3 regions of the Cellvibrio sp. BR genome follow, and region 3 is predicted to be linked to each of the others. Evidence: predicted binding sites of a transcription regulator. Region 3 holds the regulator's gene; each other region holds the start of a gene.
What was found. Region 3 encodes sigma-54, which starts transcription at its own class of promoters, with help from an activator protein. Its sites were predicted from a motif close to TGGCACANNNNTTGCNNT; they were not measured.
Positions count from the first base shown of each region.

Region 1: a site for sigma-54 is predicted at 6,162-6,179, ahead of O59_RS06850 (flagellar basal body-associated FliL family protein). Genes of this name have one in related genera too.
Region 2: a site for sigma-54 is predicted at 4,236-4,253, ahead of O59_RS19285 (pilin). Genes of this name have one in related genera too.

Region 1 covers NZ_JH668201.1:368,075-375,925, forward strand. The annotation lists gene fliI (flagellar protein export ATPase FliI) at 1-1,339, shown strand, start outside; gene fliJ (flagellar export protein FliJ) at 1,378-1,830, shown strand; gene O59_RS06830 (STAS domain-containing protein) at 2,020-2,325, shown strand; gene O59_RS06835 (fused response regulator/phosphatase) at 2,379-4,088, shown strand; gene O59_RS06840 (Hpt domain-containing protein) at 4,113-4,445, shown strand; gene O59_RS20960 (flagellar hook-length control protein FliK) at 4,541-5,992, shown strand; gene O59_RS06850 (flagellar basal body-associated FliL family protein) at 6,228-6,785, shown strand; gene fliM (flagellar motor switch protein FliM) at 6,796-7,851, shown strand; gene fliN (flagellar motor switch protein FliN) at 7,841-7,851, shown strand, end outside.
Region 2 covers NZ_JH668207.1:44,613-52,463, forward strand. The annotation lists gene coaE (dephospho-CoA kinase) at 1-60, opposite strand, end outside; gene O59_RS19270 (prepilin peptidase) at 87-983, opposite strand; gene O59_RS19275 (type II secretion system F family protein) at 986-2,257, opposite strand; gene pilB (type IV-A pilus assembly ATPase PilB) at 2,261-3,985, opposite strand; gene O59_RS19285 (pilin) at 4,303-4,800, shown strand; gene tfpZ (TfpX/TfpZ family type IV pilin accessory protein) at 4,882-5,649, shown strand; gene O59_RS19295 (DUF86 domain-containing protein) at 5,954-6,370, opposite strand; gene O59_RS19300 (nucleotidyltransferase domain-containing protein) at 6,358-6,738, opposite strand; gene nadC (carboxylating nicotinate-nucleotide diphosphorylase) at 6,738-7,616, opposite strand; gene O59_RS19310 (DUF1631 domain-containing protein) at 7,811-7,851, shown strand, end outside.
Region 3 covers NZ_JH668202.1:500,567-508,417, reverse strand. The annotation lists gene motB (flagellar motor protein MotB) at 1-305, shown strand, start outside; gene yjgA (ribosome biogenesis factor YjgA) at 371-889, opposite strand; gene O59_RS12525 (HPr family phosphocarrier protein) at 1,041-1,313, opposite strand; gene rapZ (RNase adapter RapZ) at 1,317-2,186, opposite strand; gene ptsN (PTS IIA-like nitrogen regulatory protein PtsN) at 2,199-2,648, opposite strand; gene hpf (ribosome hibernation-promoting factor, HPF/YfiA family) at 2,725-3,015, opposite strand; gene O59_RS12505 (RNA polymerase factor sigma-54) at 3,120-4,772, opposite strand; gene lptB (LPS export ABC transporter ATP-binding protein) at 4,940-5,665, opposite strand; gene lptA (lipopolysaccharide transport periplasmic protein LptA) at 5,671-6,228, opposite strand; gene lptC (LPS export ABC transporter periplasmic protein LptC) at 6,215-6,826, opposite strand; gene O59_RS12485 (HAD family hydrolase) at 6,830-7,369, opposite strand; gene O59_RS12480 (KpsF/GutQ family sugar-phosphate isomerase) at 7,401-7,851, opposite strand, start outside.

The DNA.
Region 1 (7,851 bases), on a different contig from region 3:
GCGCAAAGTCACGCCTATAGAGCCACAGGCCGAAGGCCGGATTACGCGCTCGGTGGGTTTGACCCTGGAGGCGGTGGGGTTGAACGTATCCGTCGGTCGCCAATGTGAAATTATCAATAGCGATAACCGCCGTATCGAAGCCGAAGTGGTGGGCTTCGCGGGCGATAAAGTGTTTTTAATGCCCATCAAACGGGTGGAAGGTTTACAGCCGGGCGCACGGGTAGTACCTGTCGCCACCCAAATGGGTATGCGCATTGGTCCGCAATTGTTAGGGCGTGTGGTGAACGGTATAGGCCAGCCACTCGACGGCAAAGGCCCTTTGATTGGCGATGAGTTCCTCGATTTTAATCCCCGCGAAATAAACCCCTTACAGCGTCACCCGATCAGCGAACCGCTGGATGTGGGTGTGCGTGCGATCAATGCGCTTATTACCGTCGGGCGCGGACAGCGCTTGGGGCTGATGGCTGGTTCAGGCGTGGGTAAAAGTGTACTTATGGGCATGATGACCCGCTTTACCACCGCCGACGTGGTAGTGGTTGGGTTGATCGGGGAACGTGGTCGCGAGGTGAAAGAGTTTATCGACCATATCCTGGGCGAAGAGGGGTTGCGCCGTGCGGTAGTGGTGGCATCCCCCGCCGATGATGCGCCCCTAATGCGCCTGCGTGCGTCGCAGTTGTCCAGTCGTATCGCCGAGTATTACCGCGATCAAGGTTTGAATGTGTTGTTGCTAATGGACTCACTCACCCGTTTTGCCCAGGCGCAGCGTGAAATTGCACTGGCGATTGGCGAACCACCGGCCACGAAAGGTTATCCGCCTTCGGTGTTTGCCAAAATTCCCCAATTGGTTGAGCGCGCCGGTAATGCCGCGCAGGGCGAGGGTTCTATCACCGCGTTTTACACCGTATTGACTGAAGGCGATGACTTGCAAGACCCCATTGCCGACTCGGCGCGGGCGATTCTTGACGGTCACGTAGTGCTGTCACGGCGTTTGGCGGAGGAGGGGGTTTATCCTGCAATTGATGTAGAGGCCTCTATCAGCCGGGCGATGCAAAATATTGTGGACGATGAGCATTTAAAAATGATGCAGCGCTTCAAGCAGTTGTTGTCGCGCTATCAACAAAATCGCGATTTGATTGCCATTGGTGCCTATACACCGGGTGCTGACCCGGAAACCGACATGGCGATTGAGCGTTTCCCGCACTTGCGCGCCTTTATCCAGCAGGGGATTCGCCAGGGGGTTCATATGCCTGAGTCAATCGCCAACCTGAAAGCGCTGCTCAAACCGCCTGCCAACTCCAAGGGTGCCAGCCCACTGGCGGCCCAGCATCGCAATAAATAGTGCCTCCTTTCCGGGCTGATAATCCAAGCGAATAACCTATGGCTGAATCACGCGCAAAACGCATGCAGGTGGTGTTGTCCCTTGCCAAAAAACAAGAGGATGAAGCCGCCAACAAACTGAGCCAGTATCGTGAGCAGTTGGTGCTGGAGCAGCGGCAACTGGTTGAGCTGCGCGACTATGCCGCCCAATACCTAAATGCCCAAGGCGCGCTGCGCGAGGGAATTCTCGCCCATGAATTAATCAACTACAGCAGTTTTATCTATCGCTTGAATGAGGCCTGCACTGAGCAGGAAGCCAAGGTAGCGCGTATGACCAGGCTGTTGGAATCGCTACAGCAGCAGTGGCGCGTAAAGCATCAAAAGCGCAAGTCGATTGAAGAACTTATTGTTCGGTTGCAGCATGAGGACAACCTGATTGCCGACAAGCTGTTACAAAAAGAGCTGGATGACCTCAGCGCGCAACAGTTGCAGCGCCAGCGGGACAGCACCTGAAGGCAATAGCCTCTGAATAGGTTATGAATTGGACAAAGAATAGGCGCGCACAGGAATAAAAATGAATTTGGCCTTGGTGCGTGGTTTTATAGTCTATCCTTAGCAAATACAGCTCCCCTGGCTCCGTAACAACCGTCAAAAAGAGCTGTTGAATTGGAAATGTCCGGACGTTTTTTGAAGAGGTAAGACATGGCGATCACGTCAACAGTATCCCCTGATGGCAATCAAGTCACGATATACATCCAAGGTCGCTTCGACTTCAGTTCCCATCAGGAATTTCGCAGCGCGTATGAAAAATTAACCCAAACCCCCATTCACTACCGTGTTGACCTGCAGGGTACTTCCTACCTGGATAGTTCAGCGCTGGGCATGTTGTTGCTGTTACGCGACTACGCTGGTGGAGAGCAGTCCAATATACAAATTGTGAATTGCGCTCCCGATGTGAAAAAGATTTTATTAATTTCTAACTTTGAACAACTGTTTGATATCCAGTAAAGGTTTTTTGCCTCTCTTGATCTGCGGTTTATGTGCTGTATGGATGCGATCCTATGAATGAAGTGCGCCGTCTTAAAATTCTGGTTGCTGACGATACAGATACAGACCGCCTGATTCTTGAAAGCATTGTGCGTAAGGAAGGGCATAGTGTGGTTTCTGCACGCAACGGTATTGAAGCTATCGCTGTTTACGCCGATGAAAAGCCCGACATAGTGTTATTGGACGCGCTGATGCCGGAGCTGGATGGCTTTGGTGCAGCGCGTAAAATCAAAGAGTTGGCGGGCGATGAATTAGTCCCGATTATTTTTCTCACCTCCCTGTCTGATACTGAATCGCTGGTGCAGTGCCTGGATGCCGGCGGCGACGATTTTCTCTCCAAACCCTACAATCGCGTCATTCTGCAAGCCAAGATCAAATCCTTTAACCGCATGCGCGAAATGCATAGCACTATGCTCACCCAGCGCGACCAAATTGTGCAGTACAACAATCGCTTGCTGCAGGAGCAAACGGTTGCCAAGCACGTGTTTGACAATGTCGCCCACAGTGGATGTTTGAATGCGGGCAACGTGCGTTACTTTTTGTCGTCGCTCGCGGTATTTAATGGTGATGTATTAGTGGCAGCCATGCGCCCCTCGGGCAGCATGATGGTTTTGCTCGGCGATTTCACCGGTCACGGATTGCCTGCTGCGATAGGCGCTATGCCCTTGGCGTCTACCTTTTACGGGATGGTGCCCAAAGGTTTTTCCATGACGGATATTTTGCGCGAGATAAACGCCAAGCTAAAAAATATCCTGCCCGTTGGCATATTCTGCTGCGCGACAATCATGGATATTAATTTCCGCAAAAAACACTTGAAAATTTGGAATGGCGGCTTGCCGGATTGTTTTATTTATCACCATAAAGACCGCCGGGTGAGTGTAGTTAAATCCACCCACTTGCCTTTGGGGGTGTTGTCTAACCGGGCGTTTAAAGATAACTGTGAATACTTTGATCTTGAAAAAGAGGATCGCATTTTTGCCTGGTCGGACGGCATTCACGAAGCGCGTAATACTGCGGGTGAAATGTTTGGTGAGGAGCGCTTACAAGCTGTGTTCACCAACAATCGCCAGCCGGAAAATTTGTTTAACGACATTATCGAAAGCGTGCAGCAATTTGTGGGCAGCAATGAAAAGGACGACGATCTTTCGCTGTTGGAAATCCGCATGGATGAGCCAGCGCGGGTAAATAGCTTTGCGCAGGAAGCGAGCGATAAATTTGGCAATTCGGAAATTGAATGGGCGATGGGTTTTGAAGTAAAACCCACCAGCTTTAAAGTATTTGACCCTCTGCCTATGTTGTTGAATGTATTGATGGAGGTGCCCAGCCTGCGAGCGTTTAGCAGCACGCTCTACACCATTCTCGCCGAGCTTTATACCAATGCTCTGGATCACGGGGTGTTAAAGCTGGACTCCAGCTTGAAATCCACCGCGGAAGGCTTTGCCGATTACTATCGCTTGCGCGAAGAGCGGATTAACACAGTGGCTGATGGTTTTGTGCGTATTCACATCACCCACAAAACCAACGAGAACGGTGGTTTGTTAAAGGTTCGTATTGAGGATAGTGGTGAAGGTTTTGATTACCGTGAGCGTGCTGTGAACACCTTATCAACCTTTGGCTACAGTGGCCGGGGTATCGCACTGGTGGAGAAACTTTGTGGTAGGGTTACTTATCTTGGCTCTGGCAACATTGTCGAGGTCGATTTTTCCTGGGTAAGTGATGATTAACCAATAAGTGCGAGCGGCCGAACCATGGAACATTTGGACTACGAAACCCTGAATACCCTGCGCCAAGTTATGGAAGACGATTTTGGCTTGTTGATCGACACCTTCATTCAGGATTCCAACGACCGCATTTTAATATTGCGTGAAGTGGTGAGCGGCACAGAGGCGGACCCTATACGCCGTGCCGCGCACAGTTTTAAAGGCAGTAGCAGCAACATTGGCGCGCTGCGCTTAATGACCCTGTGTTTGAGCCTTGAAAAGAAAGCCATGGCCAATAACTTTGAACAGCTTGAGTGGGATCTTGTAGAGATCGAACAAGAGTTCGCTCATGTGCAGGAGCTGTTACGCGCTCTTGATTAGCCAGTTTGGCACCTACCTTGCAATTCACCTCCTGAACCGAACTATTTAGTTGATCTTGCGGCAAACCCTTGCCGCGATCAGGTCAGGAGTAATTGATGAATAACGGCAACCTCTTGGATAGTCTGCTGGCTACAAGCAACGCCAGCACAGCACCCAAAAAAACGGCCAAGCCCCAACGCCAAACCTCATCCGCTGAGGGCTTTCAAAATACCCTGGAGCAGCTGCGGCCAAAAGTTGCCGCCCGCAAGCCTGAACCAACGGCAGCCCGTGCCGAACCTCATGCGCGCACCGATTCACATCGCCCTGATGTGCAAGAACCAAAGCCTGATATTCCTGCGCAAGCCCGCGCCCGTAGCGATAACCACCAGGAGCGTCCCGCAGCAACAACACCTGCCTTCGACAGCTCTCATTCAACCAGTAACGACCATCAGTCCCCTAACGCGAAAGTGTCTGCTATAGAGGGTGAGCAACTCACTGAAGAGGTATTAGTTGAGGAGGGGTTAGCATCTGGACTATCGACAGATACAGAAGCCGCGCTCCTAACGGAATTGGTTGATGACCAGCTAATCGTCACAAATACCGATGCTACCAGCCTGCCGCTGGAAGAAAATATAGAGGGTTTTCTGCTGAGCCTGGAACAACCGGGAATTTCGCTTGCTGAAACTACGCCGGAATTGGTGTCTGAGCTTCAGCTTGCGGGGGTGTTAAACCCGGCAGCTGATACTGAGGTGATATTGCCTCCAGCATTTGCTAATCAGTTGGCAGCTATGTCTGGTACGCCCCTCAGTGGTACTGCAGCGTCACCCCTAACACCGCTGGCTAATAATAGCGTATCTACAAACTTGCTAACCCCTGAGTTGATGGCGGAAGGGGAAACCTTGGCGCTTTCACAAGAGGGTGATTCGGAATTGTTAGTGGCTGATGGGGAGGTGTCAGATAACCCCGATTTGCTGTTACTGAACGCCAAAACCATTATGAACAAGCTGGCTGAAGCCAGTGCCAGCTCGCTGGATAAAGGCTCACCGGCAGGGGATTTGCCCAAGGCATTAACTGCTGCGGCTCCTGCCGTGGAGGCGCTCAGTCGCTTGAATGAAGCCCCGTCACCGGCGGCACGAAGTTTTGTGGTGCAAACCGGTGTGCCGGTCGCTCTTGGGCAACCGCAATGGGGTCAGGCGGTAGGTGAGCGGGTGTTATGGCTGGCGGCGCAAAATGTCAGTGCAGCAGAAATTCGCCTCGACCCACCCGAGCTGGGGCCGATGCAGGTGAGAGTCAGCGTTAATCAGGAGCAGGTAAACGTCAGCTTCACCAGTCCTCACCCTGCGGTGCGCGAAGTATTGGATCAACAATTAAACCGCTTGCGCGAGATGTTTTCGGAACAGGGGTTAAATCTGGTGGATGTTGATGTCTCGGATAAATCGTTTGCCCAGCAAGATCAGGAGCGGGGTGAATCGAGAAAAAATGGAACATCAGCTGCAGAGGATGAGGAGCTTGCGCCATTAACCAGTTCGATACTTGTCTCTAATAGATTGGTGGATCATTACGCCTGATCCAAACTTTCTTTCTTAAACACTCAATCCTCCCTTGCATAAGCATTCTGGCGTGTGCCCCTGATTCAGGGCGCACGCTAGCGCATTGTTTTTTCTCGCTTTTATAGGCTATTTCCCGCGCTAAACTTCGCAAAGCCCGGTTCCACTGCTAAGCTTTCTAGGGCGATACTGGCATAAGTATTGCTCGACCTCTTTTAAGTCCGCTATTAGCCCAAGAAAGTGACGGAGTTTTGACATGGCTCAGGCCCCCAAAAAAGCAAACGATGCCGGCGCTGATGCCGATGCAACCAAGAAAAAGAAAAAACTCCTATTGATGATTGGTGTGGCTGTGGCACTGGTTACGCTTTCTGTGGGGGGGACTGTGATTGCGCTTAAAATGTTGTCACCACCCGCCGCCGAAACTCCAGCCGCTGATGAAGCACCTGCACCTACCTTAGCTCCGGCTATTTATTTTGAAATGACCCCCAATTTCACCATTAACTTTACCGTTAACGGTCGTCAGCGTTATCTACAGGCAGCGATTACACTTTTATACCGCGACCCGGCATTGGAAAGTTTATTAACCCTGCACATGCCCGCTATTCGCAACGGCTTGGTGATGTTGTTAAGCAGTAAAAATTTTGATGAGTTGCAAACACCGGAAGGTAAAGAGCAACTTAAAGCCGACTCCTTGGTAGTTATTCAAACACTGCTAAAAAAAGAACAGGATGCACTGGCTGCCAGCGACCCCGAGAAAGAAGTCCCGCTCGCGACGGTTGAGCAAGTTCTGTTCACCAATTTTGTAATGCAATAAGGAAACCGCCGTGCAAGATTTACTCTCGCAAGACGAAATTGACGCGCTCCTTCATGGTGTCGATGACGGCGATATAGATACCGACTCGGACATAGAACCGGGTACGGTCAAAACCTATGACCTGACCAGTCAGGATCGTATTGTGCGTGGGCGTATGCCTACGCTGGAAATGATCAACGAACGTTTTGCGCGTTACACTCGCATCAGTATGTTCAACCTGTTGCGTCGCACCGCCGATGTCTCGGTTGGCGGCGTGCAAATTCAAAAATTTGGCGAATACGTGCACACACTTTATGTGCCTACCAGTTTAAATATGGTGAAATTTCGCCCGCTGCGCGGTACGGCATTAATTATTCTGGATGCGCGTTTGGTATTTAAATTAGTGGACAATTTTTTTGGTGGCGATGGCCGTCACGCAAAAATTGAAGGACGCGAATTTACGCCAACGGAATTGCGGGTGGTGCAAATGGTATTGAATCAGGCGTTTGTGGATTTAACCGAAGCCTGGAAAGCCGTTTTCCCCATCAATTTTGAATACGTGCACTCGGAAGTAAACCCATCACTCGCCAATATTGTTAGCCCGAGTGAAGTGGTGGTGGTCAGTACTTTCCATATCGAACTGGATGGGGGTGGGGGTGAAATGCACATTACTGTGCCTTACTCCATGATTGAACCCATTCGCGAAGTGTTGGATGCCGGTTTACAAAGCGATAGCGATGAACATGATGAACGCTGGGAAAAAGCGCTGCGCGAAGATGTGCTCTCCGCCAAAGTAGATTTGGAATGCGACATAGTGCGCCGCGATATTACCTTGCGCGATATTGTGGATTTAAAAGAAGGCGACATTATTCCCGTAGAGTTCCCGGATTATCACGTACTCACGGCGAATGGTGTGCCCATGTTCAGAACGCAATTGGGGCAGTCCAACGGTTTTCTCTCGTTGAAAATTCGTGAATTTATTGATCGTAGTAGTGCTTACAATATTACGGGCACTAAGGCAGAACAAATCGCAACTATGAAAGGCGAAAGCCACGCGGCTTCTAAGGGTGAAAAAAATGGCAAGTGA
Region 2 (7,851 bases), on a different contig from region 3:
AAAGCGTTTACTTGCTTGCGATTTGCCGCTGCCAATACCGCCAGTAAGCCCAACAATCATTTTACTGAGCCCCTTGATACCGTTTCTTAGTTAGTGACAAATAACTTCAAATAAGTTTGATTGATGGTGTCTCCCCATATGAATGCAATCCAGCCTGCAATAGCAAGGTAGGGGCCAAAGGGAATTGGAATATTTTTATCGCGTCCACGCATTATTATCATCGCGATGCCAATTACTGCACCTACCAACGATGACAGTAAAATAATTTGCGGCAGCATTTGCCAGCCCATCCATGCGCCCAGTGCAGCCAGCAATTTGAAATCCCCGAAACCCATTCCTTCCTTTCCGGTCACCAGCTTGAAGGTCTGGTATACCAGCCACAGAGACATATAACCTGCAATTGCCCCCCACAATGCGTTGGGTAAATCGGTAAATACACCAAAGCTATTAACAATCAAGCCCAGCCACAGCAATGGCAAGGTTATATCGTCGGGCAACAAATAGGTGTCTATATCAATCATGGTCAACGCGATGAGTGACCAAGTGAGTATTAGCGCGGCTAGCCCATTCCAGTTAATACCAAAATAGCCAATAGCAAATACCGAGAGAACACCGGTAATAATTTCAATAATTGGGTAGCGAATAGAAATCGCCGTTTTGCAGCTGGAACACTTACCGCCAAGGCATAAATAACTAATAACTGGAATATTTTCCCATGCGCGAATTTTATGCCCGCAGCCAGGGCAGCGCGATGCAGGAACCATTAAATTGAATGGTTCCTGCTTTTCGTCTTGTGAGGGAAGTGCAGCTATATTGCTATCACTGGCGAGAAAATCTTTACATTGGTTTTGCCAGTCGCGCTCCATCATTTTTGGTAGGCGATAAATAACAACATTTAGAAAACTACCAACTAGTAAACCTAGGACTAAGGCGCAAGCCATGCCCAAAATTGGGTAGGCATGCAGAGCAGAAAATAGAGTCACGTTTATACAACCGCACCGAGTTGGAAGATTGGGAGATACATGGCGATCATCAAACCGCCAACTAGTACACCTAGAACCGACATAATTATTGGCTCTAATAATGAGGTTAAACTGTCCACCATATTATCTACGGCTTCTTCGTAATAAACGGCGACTTTATCCAGCATCGCATCAAGAGCGCCCGATTCTTCACCAATTGCAGACATTTGAATTAAAAGGGTTGGAAATATGGCGCGTGCTTTTAATGCTGTGTTTAATTGTATCCCCGTTGATACATCCTCTCTGACCCTAATAATTCCTTCACTGTAAATCCTATTTCCTGCTGCACCTGCTACGGAAGTTAGTGCGTCAATAAGCGGAACACCGGCAGCAAAAGTTGTTGCCAGTGTACGTGCAAACCGTGCCATTACTGATAAGTAAATAATTTGCCCAATAATCGGAAGTTTCAGAATATATTTATCTACAGCGTAGGCCAGTGCAGGAGACCGCTCTACAGCAAGTTTAAAACCAAAAACACTAGCAATCATTGCGACTAAAATAATGAACCAATAGGCTTGGGCCAATTCGGAAAGGTGCAGTACAAATAATGTAAATGCGGGTAAGTCTGCGCCGAAGCTGCTAAATGTTTCGGCAAATTGCGGTACAACTTTTACAAGCAGTATTCCGGTAACAATAATGGCTACCACTACTACCGCAATGGGGTAGGTTAAAGCTTTCTTTATTTTTGCTTTTAATGCTTCTGTTTTTTCTTTGTATGTTGCGATTCTGTCGAGCATTGTTTCTAATGCACCTGACTGCTCGCCTGCATCCACAAGGTTACAAAATAGGTCGTCAAAATATTTGGGGTGCTCTCGTAGAGAATTTGCAAAACCACTACCTGCCGCTACGCTGTCTCTAATCTGTAGTACCAGCTTTTTTAAGTTTGGGTTTTCCAATCCGTCCGCAACTATGTCAAATGCCTGCACAAGTGGAACACCTGCCTTCATCATAGTAGCCATTTGGCGAGAAAAAACGGCAATATCTGCAGGTTTTATTGCTTTACCGCTAGAACCAAACAATGGTTTGGCTTTTTTGGAAACTGATTTGGCAGTAATTCCCTGCTTGGCGAGCAGTGTTCTCACGATAGTAGGGCTGCCGCCATTCATTTCGCCCTGGATTTTATTGCCTTTTTTATCAATACCTTTATAGATATAGGTATTGGTAGTGGCTATCTGTTTAGGTCTGGCAGCTACTTTGCTTTTGCTTGCCGATTTTGTTGTCGTAGTTAGTGCCATGGATTAATCCTTGGTGACTCGGTTGGCCTCTTCGAGGCTGGTTAGTCCCATTGCAACTTTGCGCAATGCAGATACCCGTAAATTATTAAAACCCGCTTCTTTGGCGGCGCGTGCAATTTGCAATGAATTGCCGCCCTCCATTATAAGGTTGGCAATTGTTGGGGTGATGCGAACCACTTCATATACCCCCACGCGTCCTTTATAGCCGTTATTGCACTTCTCGCAGCCGCCGGGGTGAAACAATTGAAATTCCGCCCGCGGAATCCCAATTTCATCAAAACCTTCTTGGGTAAGTATGTCGGCAGGAATATCGATTGCTGGTTTTTTACAGGCACTACACAGTCTACGCGCCAAACGCTGGGCAATAATCAAACTCACGCTTGTTGCAACGTTAAATGCTGGTACCCCCATATTTAACAAACGAGTCAGCGTTTCCGGCGCAGAGTTGGTGTGCAAAGTAGATAAAACCAAGTGACCTGTTTGTGATGCTTTTATTGCAATTTCGGCGGTTTCAAGGTCGCGAATTTCCCCCACCATAATCACGTCAGGGTCTTGGCGCAAGAAGGAGCGCAGTGCTTCAGCGAAGGTAAGACCAACACGTGAGTTCATTTGAACCTGATTAATACCTTCAAGGTTAATCTCCACCGGGTCTTCCGCGGTAGAAATATTTACTTCGCTAGTATTTAAAATATTTAAACCGGTATAGAGCGACACGGTTTTACCGCTGCCCGTTGGGCCAGTTACCAGAATCATCCCCTGCGACTGTGCCAGAGCATCCATATAGAGTTTTTTCTGCTCGTCTTCATAACCTAATGCATCAATCCCCAATTTGGCGGAGCTGGGATCGAGAATACGCAATACAATTTTCTCGCCGAACAAGGTGGGCAGGGTATTTACCCGGAAGTCGATAGCGCGAGTTTTGGAAACTTTTAATTTTATGCGGCCATCTTGTGGCAAACGACGTTCAGAAATATCCATTTGCGACATGACTTTCAAACGCGCCGCCATACGAAATGCAAGGTTTACCGGAGGACGAGACACCTCGTGTAAAACACCATCGGTACGGAAGCGAATGCGGTAACTTTTTTCATAAGGTTCAAAGTGGACATCGGACGCGCCACCTTTGATTGCATCCAGTAAAACTTTATTAATGTATTTAACAATAGGGGCTTCATCGGCTTCACTGGTGTCATCATGTGTTGCTGTGTCGCTGACCGCCTGAACATCCAGTTCGTCCATATCGTCATCAAGACCACCTAGTGCGTCGCCCAATGACTCCTCTTGCGCGTTCAAATACTTATCTATCGCGACTTGAAGTTTGTCTGCTTCAACTAATACGGCCTCAGTATTAATGCCGGTGTTGAATTTAATTTCGTCCAGTGCGTGTAAATCGGTAGGGTCGGTAACAGCAAGGAACAGGCGATTACCGCGGCGAGCAATAGGCAGTGTGTGGTGTTTACGAATCAGCTTATCGTCCACCAGCTTTTGCGGAATCATGTCCTTATTAAGCGCATTCAAATCAAAAACAGGAGAGCCAAATTCTTCGGAAGCGATCAACGCCAGGGTGCGCGCATCCACAATGCCCTTGGCAACCAGATGTTGTGCAAAGGGTATTTTATCCTTCTTTGCTTGAATGACCGCTTTGGTTGCGAGCTCTACTTCTATGATGCTATCCGCGACGAGTCTGCGGGCTAGTCCATTTAATGACACAGGTGTTGGATTATTCATCTGGTATGCCGTGAGTTACGAGTGTTATAAGTGAAACGATTATATGCGCCAAGACTATCCCAACTCTAGCAGCTAACAGCGGGTAGAGCCTAACCCTGCCTGCCAAATTAACCAATGATTGCTGGGGAGTGACAAAAAATGTCAGTTAGTGTCTGTTTGGGGAGATTGTCTTTTTCTCGTTGCTGCAAAGAAAGTCGGATTTTGTGATGCGCATCTCGCATTGGTCGGGTTTTTGAAGGGGGGTTCTTGTTGGCATAGCAGTTGCTCTACTCCAATTGTGTGTTGTTTTAAATTCAATAATCCTTTGGAGTTTCATTATGAAAAAAACTATTCAACAAGGCTTTACCCTGATCGAACTGATGATCGTAGTTGCAATTATCGGTATTTTGGCCGCCGTTGCTTTGCCTGCTTATCAGGATTACACAATCCGTACCAAAGTTTCCGAAGGTTTGGTGTTGGCAAGTGCATTAAAGACTGCAATCGTTGAAACTCATCAGTCCCGTGGTCCTGCTACCAAAGCCTGTACCGATGCTGCTACTTGTGCGACGCTAGGTGCTACGCCAATGGATGCAGCTCAGGCAGCTATGGTTGCTAACCGCAATGTTGCCTCCGTCACTAGTGATGCTGCTGGTGTAATTACAATTAACTATAAACCTGCAGTGGTCCCTGCAGGTAATAATTTGATTACGATAACTCCAACGCCAGCTGATTTATCTGCTGCTGCTAGCGCTGGTGCTAATATTACTTGGGATTGTGCAACTCCAGGCCCAACACCTGTAGAGCAAAAATATCGTCCTTCAGCTTGCCGTCAATAATTTAGTAAGAGCTGATTGCTCAGAAAACGTAGTTAAAAGGCGGAATAATTCTATTCCGCCTTTTTTATTTGGGTCGTAGAGATGTTATTGGATCTAAAAATTAAAGTGCAGGCATTTGTAGTTCACCTTGGGTTGAGTTTGGCTCTGGGTATTGTGGCTGCCTTGTTGGTATTTGGTTTATGGTTTCCTTTCCCTTACCGTGAAGTTGCAGGAGGTTGGGATTTATTTATTTTGGTAATGGTTGTGGATGTCTGTTGTGGACCGTTACTTACGTTTGTTGTTTTTAGCAAGAAAAAGCCTAAAGCAGAGCTGGTGCGAGACTTGGGTTTTATAGCGTTTATTCAGTTAGCTGCTCTTTGCTATGGGGTCTATGCGGTATCAGTCTCAAGGCCCGTTTTTTTGGTTTTTGAAGTGGATCGTTTTAGGGTTGTATCAGTTGCTGACATTGAGGTTGCTGATCTGCATCAAGCACCTAAAGAGTTGCAAGGTTTAAGTATGACAGGCCCCAAAATCATTTCTGCCCGTGTACCCAAGTCAGGTGATAAAGACTTTGTTCGTGCAGTGGAGCTTGCGATGAGCGGTGTTGAGGTTTCGTTTCAGCCGAAATATTGGCTTCCTTATTTAGATAAGCGAGAGGAGGTTTTACAAAAAGTAAAATCCATAGCGGAACTGAAACAAAAAAATCCAAATAAAAATCAGATCATTGTTGATGCGCTGGCAAAAACTGCGCTATCAGAAGTTGACCTCGGTTATCTTCCGCTCCAAGGTCGAGTGCACTCTGATTGGGTTGTATTTGTTGAGCTAAGAAGTTTGGGCGTGGTTGGGTTTGCTAATGTGGATGGGTTTTAAGCATTTGTTATGTTTTTTATGCAACGTTTGGTGTCCAAAACGTAAACTATACCGCCCAGTGTTTTTCTGAACCTGTAACAACCGCATCAGATTCCATCACAAACCCCCATCGACAAATCCACCTCCTTACAATGCTTAGTCAACCCACTAATCGAAATAAAGTCCACTCCGGTTGCGGCGGTGGGTACCTCGGTTTGTTCGTTGATGTTGCCTTATGCTTCCAGTTTCGATCTTCCTGCATTAATGGCGACGGTTTTTGTCATGTTATTTAGCATTGCTCATTTGGTTGTCATCAATGATTTTTCTACGAGTTTGTTATGGCGCTTATATTTTTGGCAAACTCTTTAAAGTCCTCCAAATGTTTTGATGCAACAGCAAATACAATATCCCAGTTCAAATCATGATAATTATGTACCGCTAAATTGCGAAAGCCGACGGATTTTTTTAAACGGTCAGCGAGGTGGGAGCTAATCAGGTTCTGTTCTGCAAGGCGCTGAAATGTTTCACTCATGGTGTTTGGTACTGGCTGGCTGGAGTTTGTTAGTGAGTGTGCGGCTATATCTACACACAATTGCACGGCGCGGCTGAGGTTAAGCACAATAACGTCTTGCAGATCAATATTAGTTTTAAGTTCGCTCGCATTCGCCGGACATTTGTCTTCAATCCGTTTAATGCAGCGATAAAGTGAATCCAGTTTTTTATTGATAATTATTTTGTCCATTGTGCTCTTCTCTCTGTAAGCATTCGTTCTACATAAGGTAAAAAGTCTGCGCTTTCGAACAGGTGGCGTTTAATGAGTTCGGCGTGGTCTGCATCGCTGCCTAAAAGCCTTTGGCCTTGCAGAATTTCTCCTAATAAAGGTACGCCAGTTGTTTTTAGATCGATAAGGTCAATAGCGCGTCCACTTGCAATCGCAAGGTCCTCAACCAATGCGATGTATTGCTCGGTGGTAAGGGGTTTACTGTCTTGAACTGCAATATCCAGGTCGCTATCTGGTCTGGCCGTACCTTTGGCTACTGAGCCGAAGATATAAGCTATGTTTATTTCGGGATGCTTTTCTAGCGCTGCAATAATTTTTTGCTCTTCCATCACAAAACCCTCATCGACAAATCTACCGCCCTGCAATGTTTTGTTAGTCCACCAATCGAAATAAAATCCACTCCGGTTTCTGCTGTCGGCACCAAAGTTTGTTCGTTGATATTGCCCGATGCTTCCAATTTCGCTCTTCCTGCATTAATGGCAACGGCTTTTTTCATGTCTTCGATGCTGAAGTTGTCGAGCATGATGATGTCTGCACCTGCCTCTAGGGCTTGATCCAATTCTGCAAAGGTTTCTACTTCTACCTCAACCGGTTTGCCGGGGGCGATTTGATGTGCGTTGGCAATCGCCTTTGCTATGCCGCCACAGGCAGCAATATGGTTTTCTTTGATAAGGAAGGCATCGTAAAGACCGATGCGGTGATTGTGGCAGCCACCGCAGGCGACAGCGTATTTCTGGGCTGTGCGCAAACCGGGAATGGTTTTGCGGGTATCGAGCAATTTGACTTGGGTGTGGGCCACTTGTTGGGCGTAATGGTGGCTAATGGTCGCTGTGCCTGAGAGTGTTTGTACAAAATTCAGTGCAGTGCGTTCACCGGTTAACAGGCTGCGGGCGCTCCCGTGTAGGGTAAAAAGTGTGCTGTTGGCTGGCGCGGCTTGTCCGTCGTCTACATACCACTCAATAGTGACCTGTGGGTCGAGCTGTTTGAAAACCTCGGTCACCCAAGCCCTGCCGCAAAAAATACAGTCTTCTCTGGTTATTACCCGGGCATTAGCTTGTTGTTCAGTGGGTATTAGTTGGGCAGTAATGTCGCCGCTGCCAATGTCCTCTGCTAAGGCAAAAGTGACCGATTGAGTAATGTCGGAGGTCAGAGTGTGCAGATTTATCTTGTGATTGATGATCATAGTGGTTGTCGAATTAATGTGCATAAATGTGGCAATAAACGACCAGTTTGGCGTCTTTCTCTTTGTCTAATTCCAAAAGGAACTTTAAAAGGGGTAAGCCAACGGTATGGTTATAGCCATTTGTGATATGTCTCTCGATCTTATCATTTGCCTGCTTGATGTGTCTTTGCCTTCGTTATACTCCCTTTATGCAAGTTTTCTTTCAATGGTAATTCACCATGAGTGAACAGATGAAGTCAGACACTAATAGGGTGGTTCA
Region 3 (7,851 bases):
GTGCCAATGCCGCGCGCCGCGCGTTGTTGCAGGGAACTTATCCGGAAGAAAAAGTAGCCACCGTTCAGGGTATGGGCTCAGCCGCTCCCTTTCTGGTGGATCGCCCGAATGAACCCATTAACCGCCGCATCGCCATTATTGTGCTGAAAAAAGCGGTGGCCGATGCTTTGGGTAGTGGGGCAGGTATAGACAGCAGCAAGCTGATCAACAGCAGTGATACCTTCATAGCACCACCGCCAGCCGGCCCTAAGATTTTGTCGCCAACAGAGGTGAATGACGCGATTGATGCGGCCAATGCGCCCTGATGTAATTCCAATTGCCATAATGAAAAAGCCCGGATCATGTCCGGGCTTTTTCATTATGGGCAGTCTCAGTCTTGTGCAGCGAGTTGATCGCGAATGAAACCGAACAGTTTGCGTGCATTGGTTGGCGGTTTGTTCTCCTCTCGCTCCTTTTGCGCAGCGCGAACCAGTTGGCGTAAATGCTGTACATCAAGACCTGGGCAGGATGTTACCAGTGTCTGGAATATCTGTTTGTCACCTTCAATCAGCAAGTCGCGGTAGCGTTCGATCTGGTGTTGGCGATGCACGTATTGATCGCTGCGGTTTTGCATTTTATCAACCGCTGCTTTGATCTCCTCGTGATTGCCCTCGCGCATCAAACGGCCAATGTATTGAATCTGGCGACGACGTGCTTCTTTAGGGGGGAGTTTGCGCGCAATGTAAATTGCATCCAGCATGGTGTCGCTCAGGGGAATACTGGCGAGCTGCTTTTCGTTCATATCAATGAGACTTTCACCCAGCGCTTGCAGTGCATGCATATCGCGTTTGACCTGCGATTTGCTGAGGATGTAGTCATCGGGATTGATGTCGTCGTAGTTATAAACCATAAAAATATCTGTATTGATCGGGTGAGTAGCGGCTAGTGTGCAGATTTATCTGCCAATCGATTGCCGATAACAAGGGAAACGATGTAAAAGGTCGCGCAGCTTAGTGCACTCAAGCGGTAGTAACAACCGCTTTAGATTAACAATAGAGTATTTATTCGCCTTCTTCAAAGCGATCAGCAATGAGTGCACGGATGGCAGTCATTGCCGCCTCGGCATCATCACCTTCTGTGCTCACTTCCAGGCGGCTGCCACAGCTGGCGGCAAGAAGCATTAATGACATAACACTTTTGGCATCGGCCCACACGCCGTCGCTCACCCGCGCTTGCACATTAGCCTGAAATTGGTTGGCTAAGGTGGCAAGTTTCGCGGCAGCGCGTGCATGCAGTCCGCGTTTATTAATGATGTCGAGAGTTTCAATTGCCATGATTTAATGTTTTTTGTGTTTATTGATATCGCGATGTCGAACCTGAACATCACTAAAACTCTGGTCAAAATAGCGTTGTAGCTTTTCTGCCAGGTAAACAGACCTATGCTGGCCACCCGTACATCCCACCGCAATGGTGATGTAACTACGATTATTCGCCTGATAGCGCGGCAGCCAGCGTGCCAAATAGTGCTCGATATCGTCGTACATCTCTTTGACGGTAATCTGTTCTTCCAAAAATTCGATTACATCCTGATCTTTGCCAGTAAGCGGGCGCAGGTTAGGTTTCCAGTGGGGGTTGGGAAGGCAGCGTGCGTCAAATACCAGATCGGCGTTTACCGGAATACCATGTTTGAAGCCAAAGGATTCAAACAAAATCGCCATCGTCGATTCGCTGCGGCCTACAACACGTTCTTTTACCAAGTCGCGCAATTCGTGCAAATTTAAATGACTGGTATCTATGACCTGATCGGCACAATCGCGAATAGGTTCAAGCAGCTGCTGCTCTGCGGCGATGGATTCCTCAAGGCTGGTGTGTTTATCCGACAGCGGATGCTTGCGCCTGGTTTCGCTAAAACGTTGGATAAGTACGGCGGGTTGAGAATCCAGAAACAGGGTTTGAAATGGCAGGTGCGCTTCTTTCAGCGTACTTATCATCTGCGGGAATATATTCAGATCCTGCCAGGCGTTGCGCACATCAATGCCGATTGCAAAACGCTGTTGGTCATCTTTATGAATTTGTATTTGTGCAACCAGCGCGGGTAGCAGGCTGACTGGTAGATTGTCGATGCAGTTAAAGCCCACATCTTCAAGGACATGCAGGGCGGTACTTTTTCCTGAGCCTGAAAGCCCGCTTACAATCACGAGGTGCATGGTATTGACCTGCTAAGGCGCTATAGCGACCTGATAAAGTGCGGCATCGCTATCGGCAGCACGCAAACGCTGGCGATAGTCAGCATTATTCAGCGCCCCAGCCAGAGCGGCCAGTGTTTGTAGGTGCTCATCATGAGCATCTTCGGGCACTAACATGGCGAAGAGAATGTCCACAGGCTGGGAATCTATGGCATCAAAGTCAATCGGGTCAGCCAATGTCAGGAGTGCACCGATTGTGCCGCTGCAGTTTTCAACCCTGCAATGCGGAATGGCAATGCCGTGCCCTATACCGGTTGAGCCAAGTCGCTCGCGACCAATCAAACGGCGAAATAACTCATCGGCATCAATGCCAGGAACATCCTGTGCGATGGCGTTGGCCAGTAGTTCCAGAGCACGTTTTTTGCTGCCGCCTTCAACGGCACACAAGGTTCGGCCGGGGCTAATAAGATTTTGAATTTGCATGGTAGGAGGTGATTACCAGGAATCTCTCAATTGTTGAGGCAGTGAGCGGAGATGATCTCGCTGCCTCCAGGGTGGGTTAGCGATGACTGCGCATCTTTTCTTTGTGCTTAATTAATTGGCGATCCAGCTTATCGGCCAATGAATCAATTGCTGCGTACAGATCTTCGTGAGTGGCATCCGCAAACAAATCTTTGCCGCTGACATGGATGGTTGCTTCTGCTTTTTGAATCAACTTATCGACGGAGAGGATGACGTGAGTACTGGTAATGCGATCGTGGTGGTGGCTCAGGCGCTCAATTTTGCTGCTGACATAGTCTTTCAGCGAATCGGTAACTTCCAAATGATGACCACTGATGTTTATTTGCATAGATACTTCCTCTCGATAGAAACAAAATGGTTGTGATCAGCACAACCTAACAGCTCGTCCGTGATTTTCTTCCGAATTTCGTATTTATAACCGATTAATGATAATTAAATGGTTTTGCGCTCATTAGAGGGTGGAATATTCAGCGACTCGCGATATTTTGCAATGGTACGACGCGCTACCTGAATTCCCTGTTCCGCGAGCAGGTCGGTGATTTTGCTGTCGCTCAACGGTTTTTTGGGGTTTTCCGCACTCACCAACTTTTTAATAATTGCGCGAATCGCTGTTGAAGAGCACTCGCCGCCGCTATCGGTACTAACATGGCTGGAGAAAAAGTATTTCAGTTCGAAGATACCCTGCGGTGTGTGCATATATTTCTGCGTGGTTACCCGCGAAATAGTGGATTCATGCATCTCAACAATTTCAGCAATATCGTGCAGCACCAGCGGCTTCATAGCCTCGGGGCCGTAATCGAGAAACCCGCGTTGTTTTTCCACAATACAACTGGCTACTTTAAGCAGAGTCTCATTGCGGCTCTGTAAACTTTTCAGGAACCAGCGGGCTTCTTGCAAATTATCCTTGAGAAATGTGTTGTCGCTGCTCGAGTCCGCGCGCTTTACCATGGAGGCATAATTGGAATTGATACGCAGGCGCGGTGCAATTTCCGGGTTTAATTCAACAATCCAGCGGCCATCGCGCTTTTCAACGAACACATCCGGTACTACATATTCCGTGTCACCACTGGCAATAATATCGCCTGGGCGAGGGTTTAGGCTTTGGATCAGGGTGATGGCCTGGCTCAACTCGGCCTCTTTCAGTTTGGTGCGGCGCATTAACTGACGGTAGTCGCGACTACCCAATATAGGCAAGTAAAGTTTGGCGATTAATTTTGCCGAATCCAAAAAGGGTGTTTTGGGGTCAAACTGTTGTAACTGCACCAATAAACATTCAGATAAGTTTTGGCTGCACACACCGCAGGGATCAAACTGCTGCAGCCGGTGTTGAACTGCAACAACTTCATCCAGTTCCAGCTCTTCAAAATCGCCACGCATTCCTTCGAATATTTCTTCAATGGTAATAGACAGCATGCCGCTGGGTTCAACCGCGTCGATAATTGCCATCGCCAACACCCGGTCGCGATCTGACATGGGCGTTAAATTGAGTTGCCACATCAAATGATCATAGAGTGAGTCGGTAACAGCGCGACGGCTTTCAAAATCATTGTCTTCATTATCGTAGTTGCTGGAGCTGCCGGTTGATGAAGTTTGGTAAACATCGTCCCAGCTGGTATCTACCGGTAAATCGCTGGGAATCGAGTCGCTCCAGTCACCGCTGTCGGCGCTGAAACTATCGCCTTCACCATAGACATCGCTATCACCAAAGGATTCCCCATCGCTAAAGCTTTCACCCTCGCCAAAACTTTCAGATTCGCCGTAGCCTGGTTCGTTGAAGTTATCAGCGGTTGATGACGAGAAATTGTCGCTGGCATTGAAGTCGGCGCTATTGTCGGTGCCGGATTCTGCAGCAATTTCCTGCTGGCGGGTGTAATCAATCTTATCGTCCGCGCTGCCTTCGTAATCGCTGCCGGTAGTTGCTGAGTCAAAACCTTCCTCAACTTCCAGCATGGGATTGGATTCGAGCGCTTCCTGGATTTCCTGTTGAAGATCCAGCGTGGAGAGCTGCAAAAGACGTATCGCCTGTTGCAGTTGGGGAGTCATTGTCAGCTGTTGGCCGAGTTTAAGCTGGAGAGATTGTTTCATTGTTGTAGCAACAAACCCTTATTTAACGCGGGATGGAAAACATCTGTTAGGTGGAGTTTAGTCAGGGTTTGCGCTTCAAGCAACATACTTAAGCAAGCTTTATGCCTAGTAGCCAAATAATATTACTTGTCAAGTTGTTTGTCGGGTGGTTAAAGCGTTTGTTGAACTCACAGGCGAAAGTGTTCGCCCAGATAGACTTCGCGGACTTTGCTGTTACTCAACACTGTATCGGCATCACCTTCGGCAATAATGTGTCCTTCGCTTACGATATAGGCAGTCTCGCAGATGTCCAAGGTCTCTCGTACATTATGGTCGGTAATAAGAACGCCAATCCCGCGATCTTTGAGGTGACGGACTATTTCTTTGATGTCGTTAACCGAAATCGGGTCAACACCCGCAAAGGGTTCATCGAGCAGGATAAATTTAGGGTCCGTCGCCAGTGCGCGGGCGATTTCTACCCGGCGCCGCTCACCACCTGAGAGTGCCATGCCAAGGCTGTCACGAATATGGGTGATGTGAAATTCGTTCAGCAGTGCTTCCAGTTTCTCTGCGCGTGCTTCCCGATTCAGGTCTTTGCGAGTCTCAAGGATCGCCATAATATTATCGGCGACGGTAAGTTTGCGGAAAATGGATGCTTCTTGTGGCAAATAACCAATACCGGCACGTGCGCGTCCATGAATTGGCAGTTGGGTGATATCGCGATCATCAATTAATACGTTGCCATTATCTGCCGGTACTAAACCGGCGATCATATAAAAGCAGGTGGTTTTTCCGGCGCCATTAGGGCCCAGGAGCCCAACAATATGGCCGCTCTCTACTGTGATAGAGACATCGATAACCACTTTACGTTTTTTGTAGCTCTTGGCGAGGTGTCGCGCGTGCAAACTAGGCATAGGAATCAGTTGCTATTGGCTGTGGATGAGGGGGCCTGTAGGTCTTCTGGTTTCGCGGATTTAGGGGGAATGACTATCTCTATTCGTTGTCCTTCGCCAGTGTTGTTGCCTTCTGCCTTCATCACTTCTTTGACCAGATCGTAATCGATATGTGGGCCACTCATGACGGCACCATTTTGCTCAACGGAAGCATCTTCAATGAGTAGTAAATGCTCGTTGTTGGGGGTGTAGGTAATTTGTTTGGCGGATGCGGTGACTACCCCTTGTTCTGCTTCCGGCTGTTGCTGGAATTTCGCAGGGCTGCCAGTGGCGATCATTTTTTCCACGCCACCTTCATTGTTGGTGTGGATGATGATTGAGTCGGCATTGATAATGAGTGAGCCTTGGCGGATCTCAACCGAGCCTGTGTAAGTTGCCACCCCGTTTTTTTGATCAACGGTCAGGTTGTCAGCGGAGCCGCGGATAGTTTCATTTTTGTCGCTTGGTAACGCCCAAGCTGTCACCGAACAGCATAAGCCCGCGAGCAGGGGAAGTATTTTAAGCAGTGATTTAGCGCGGTTCATAAGCGGCCTTAACTTGGGACTTTAACTGAAGCTGACTATTGGCGAAGTCTGCTTCCATGCCTTGGGCCGACATCTGGCCTTTTGCGCTGCGCATCTTAACAGCTTTGTCGGTGCGCGCGAATTGTGTCTTTGGGAATAGGTCCAGCAGGCTGGTGGTGATACGTACAACACCATTGGAGTTGGTTTGCTGTTGAATCACGACATCATCCTGCAGCCGGATGAATTCACCATTGAGTTGGCTTTTACCTTCGCGCGCATTAACTAGCCAGGGCGCAGTAGCGTCTTTGTCGTAAAAAGCCATGGCGGGTTGTTCAAAGAGTGTGTAATCGCGCTCCGAAGGGCCGTCTGCACTGATTTGATAATGGGTTACTTGTGGTGTCGTTAGTTGATAGCGAAGTGTTCCCTCTGGACTGTATTCGCGTGTCTCCACAGATTTCATGTAGTACTGGGGAAAACCGCTGGACTCATATTGGTCTGGTTGAATGTCATCTTTGTGCCTGAGGGAAAAGGCAAAGAACACCACCACCAGGGCAAAGGCGACTAGCCAGGGGCCCGGAATATGCTGGTGTAATCGCTGGATGCGCTGTAATAGGGCCATAATTTAGTGAGTGCTTCCAGTGAGGTAGGTATTTAAGGCGGTATCAAAGGTATTTTGTGCTTGCATTATAAGATCACAAGCTGCGCGCACCGCACCTTCACCACCGCGTTCGCTGCTTTGCCAGTGCGCGCGTTGGGCAACACTGAAATGGGCATTGGCCACAGTGAAGGCAAGGCCGACCCGTGTCATAACGGTAAGATCCGGCCAGTCATCACCCATAAAGGCAATTTCATGCAAGGCAAAGCTGTGATGCTGGAGTATTTCCTGTAGTGCATTCCACTTGTCTTCGCGGCCTTGTACTAAAATCTCGATTCCCAAATCGTTGGCGCGTTTGGCAACCAGGTTGCTGGTTCGTCCAGTAATAATCCCTACTTTAACGCCGGTTTTCTGCAGGGCTTTGATGCCTTGTCCGTCCAATGTGCTGAATGATTTAAATTCTTCGCCGCTATTGCTGAAGTAGAGGCGGCCGTCGGTAAGTACGCCATCCACATCTAACAATAAAAGTTTGATCTGTATGGCGCGCTCGCGTAATTCTGAGTTCATGCTCTGTTCCTGGTGGTGCTGCAATTGCAGGTTAGATGATGCCTGCGCGCAACAAGTCATTGATTTTTACGACACCGACAAGCTGTTTTTGTTCGTTGCTGACCAGTAGTACGTTTATTTTTGCTTCTTCCATTACCGCTAATGCTTCAGCGGCGAGCATGTTCTCGCGCAGAATTTTGGGGGTGGTGTTCATTAACTCGTATGTTTTAGCGCTGCGCACATCTACACCGCGATCAATACTGCGGCGTAAATCGCCATCGGTAAATATACCAAGTAGTTCATTATCGCTATTCATGACGGTTGTCATGCCAAAGCCTTTTTCTGACATCACCATTAATGCATCAAGTAGCGGTGTTTCAGGGGAGACGCGCGGTATATCACCGCCGGTATGCATGACATCTGAGAGGCGCAGCAGTAGTTTGCGTCCCAGCGCGCCACCGGGGTGAGAGAAGGCAAAATCTTCCGCGGTAAAACCGCGTGCT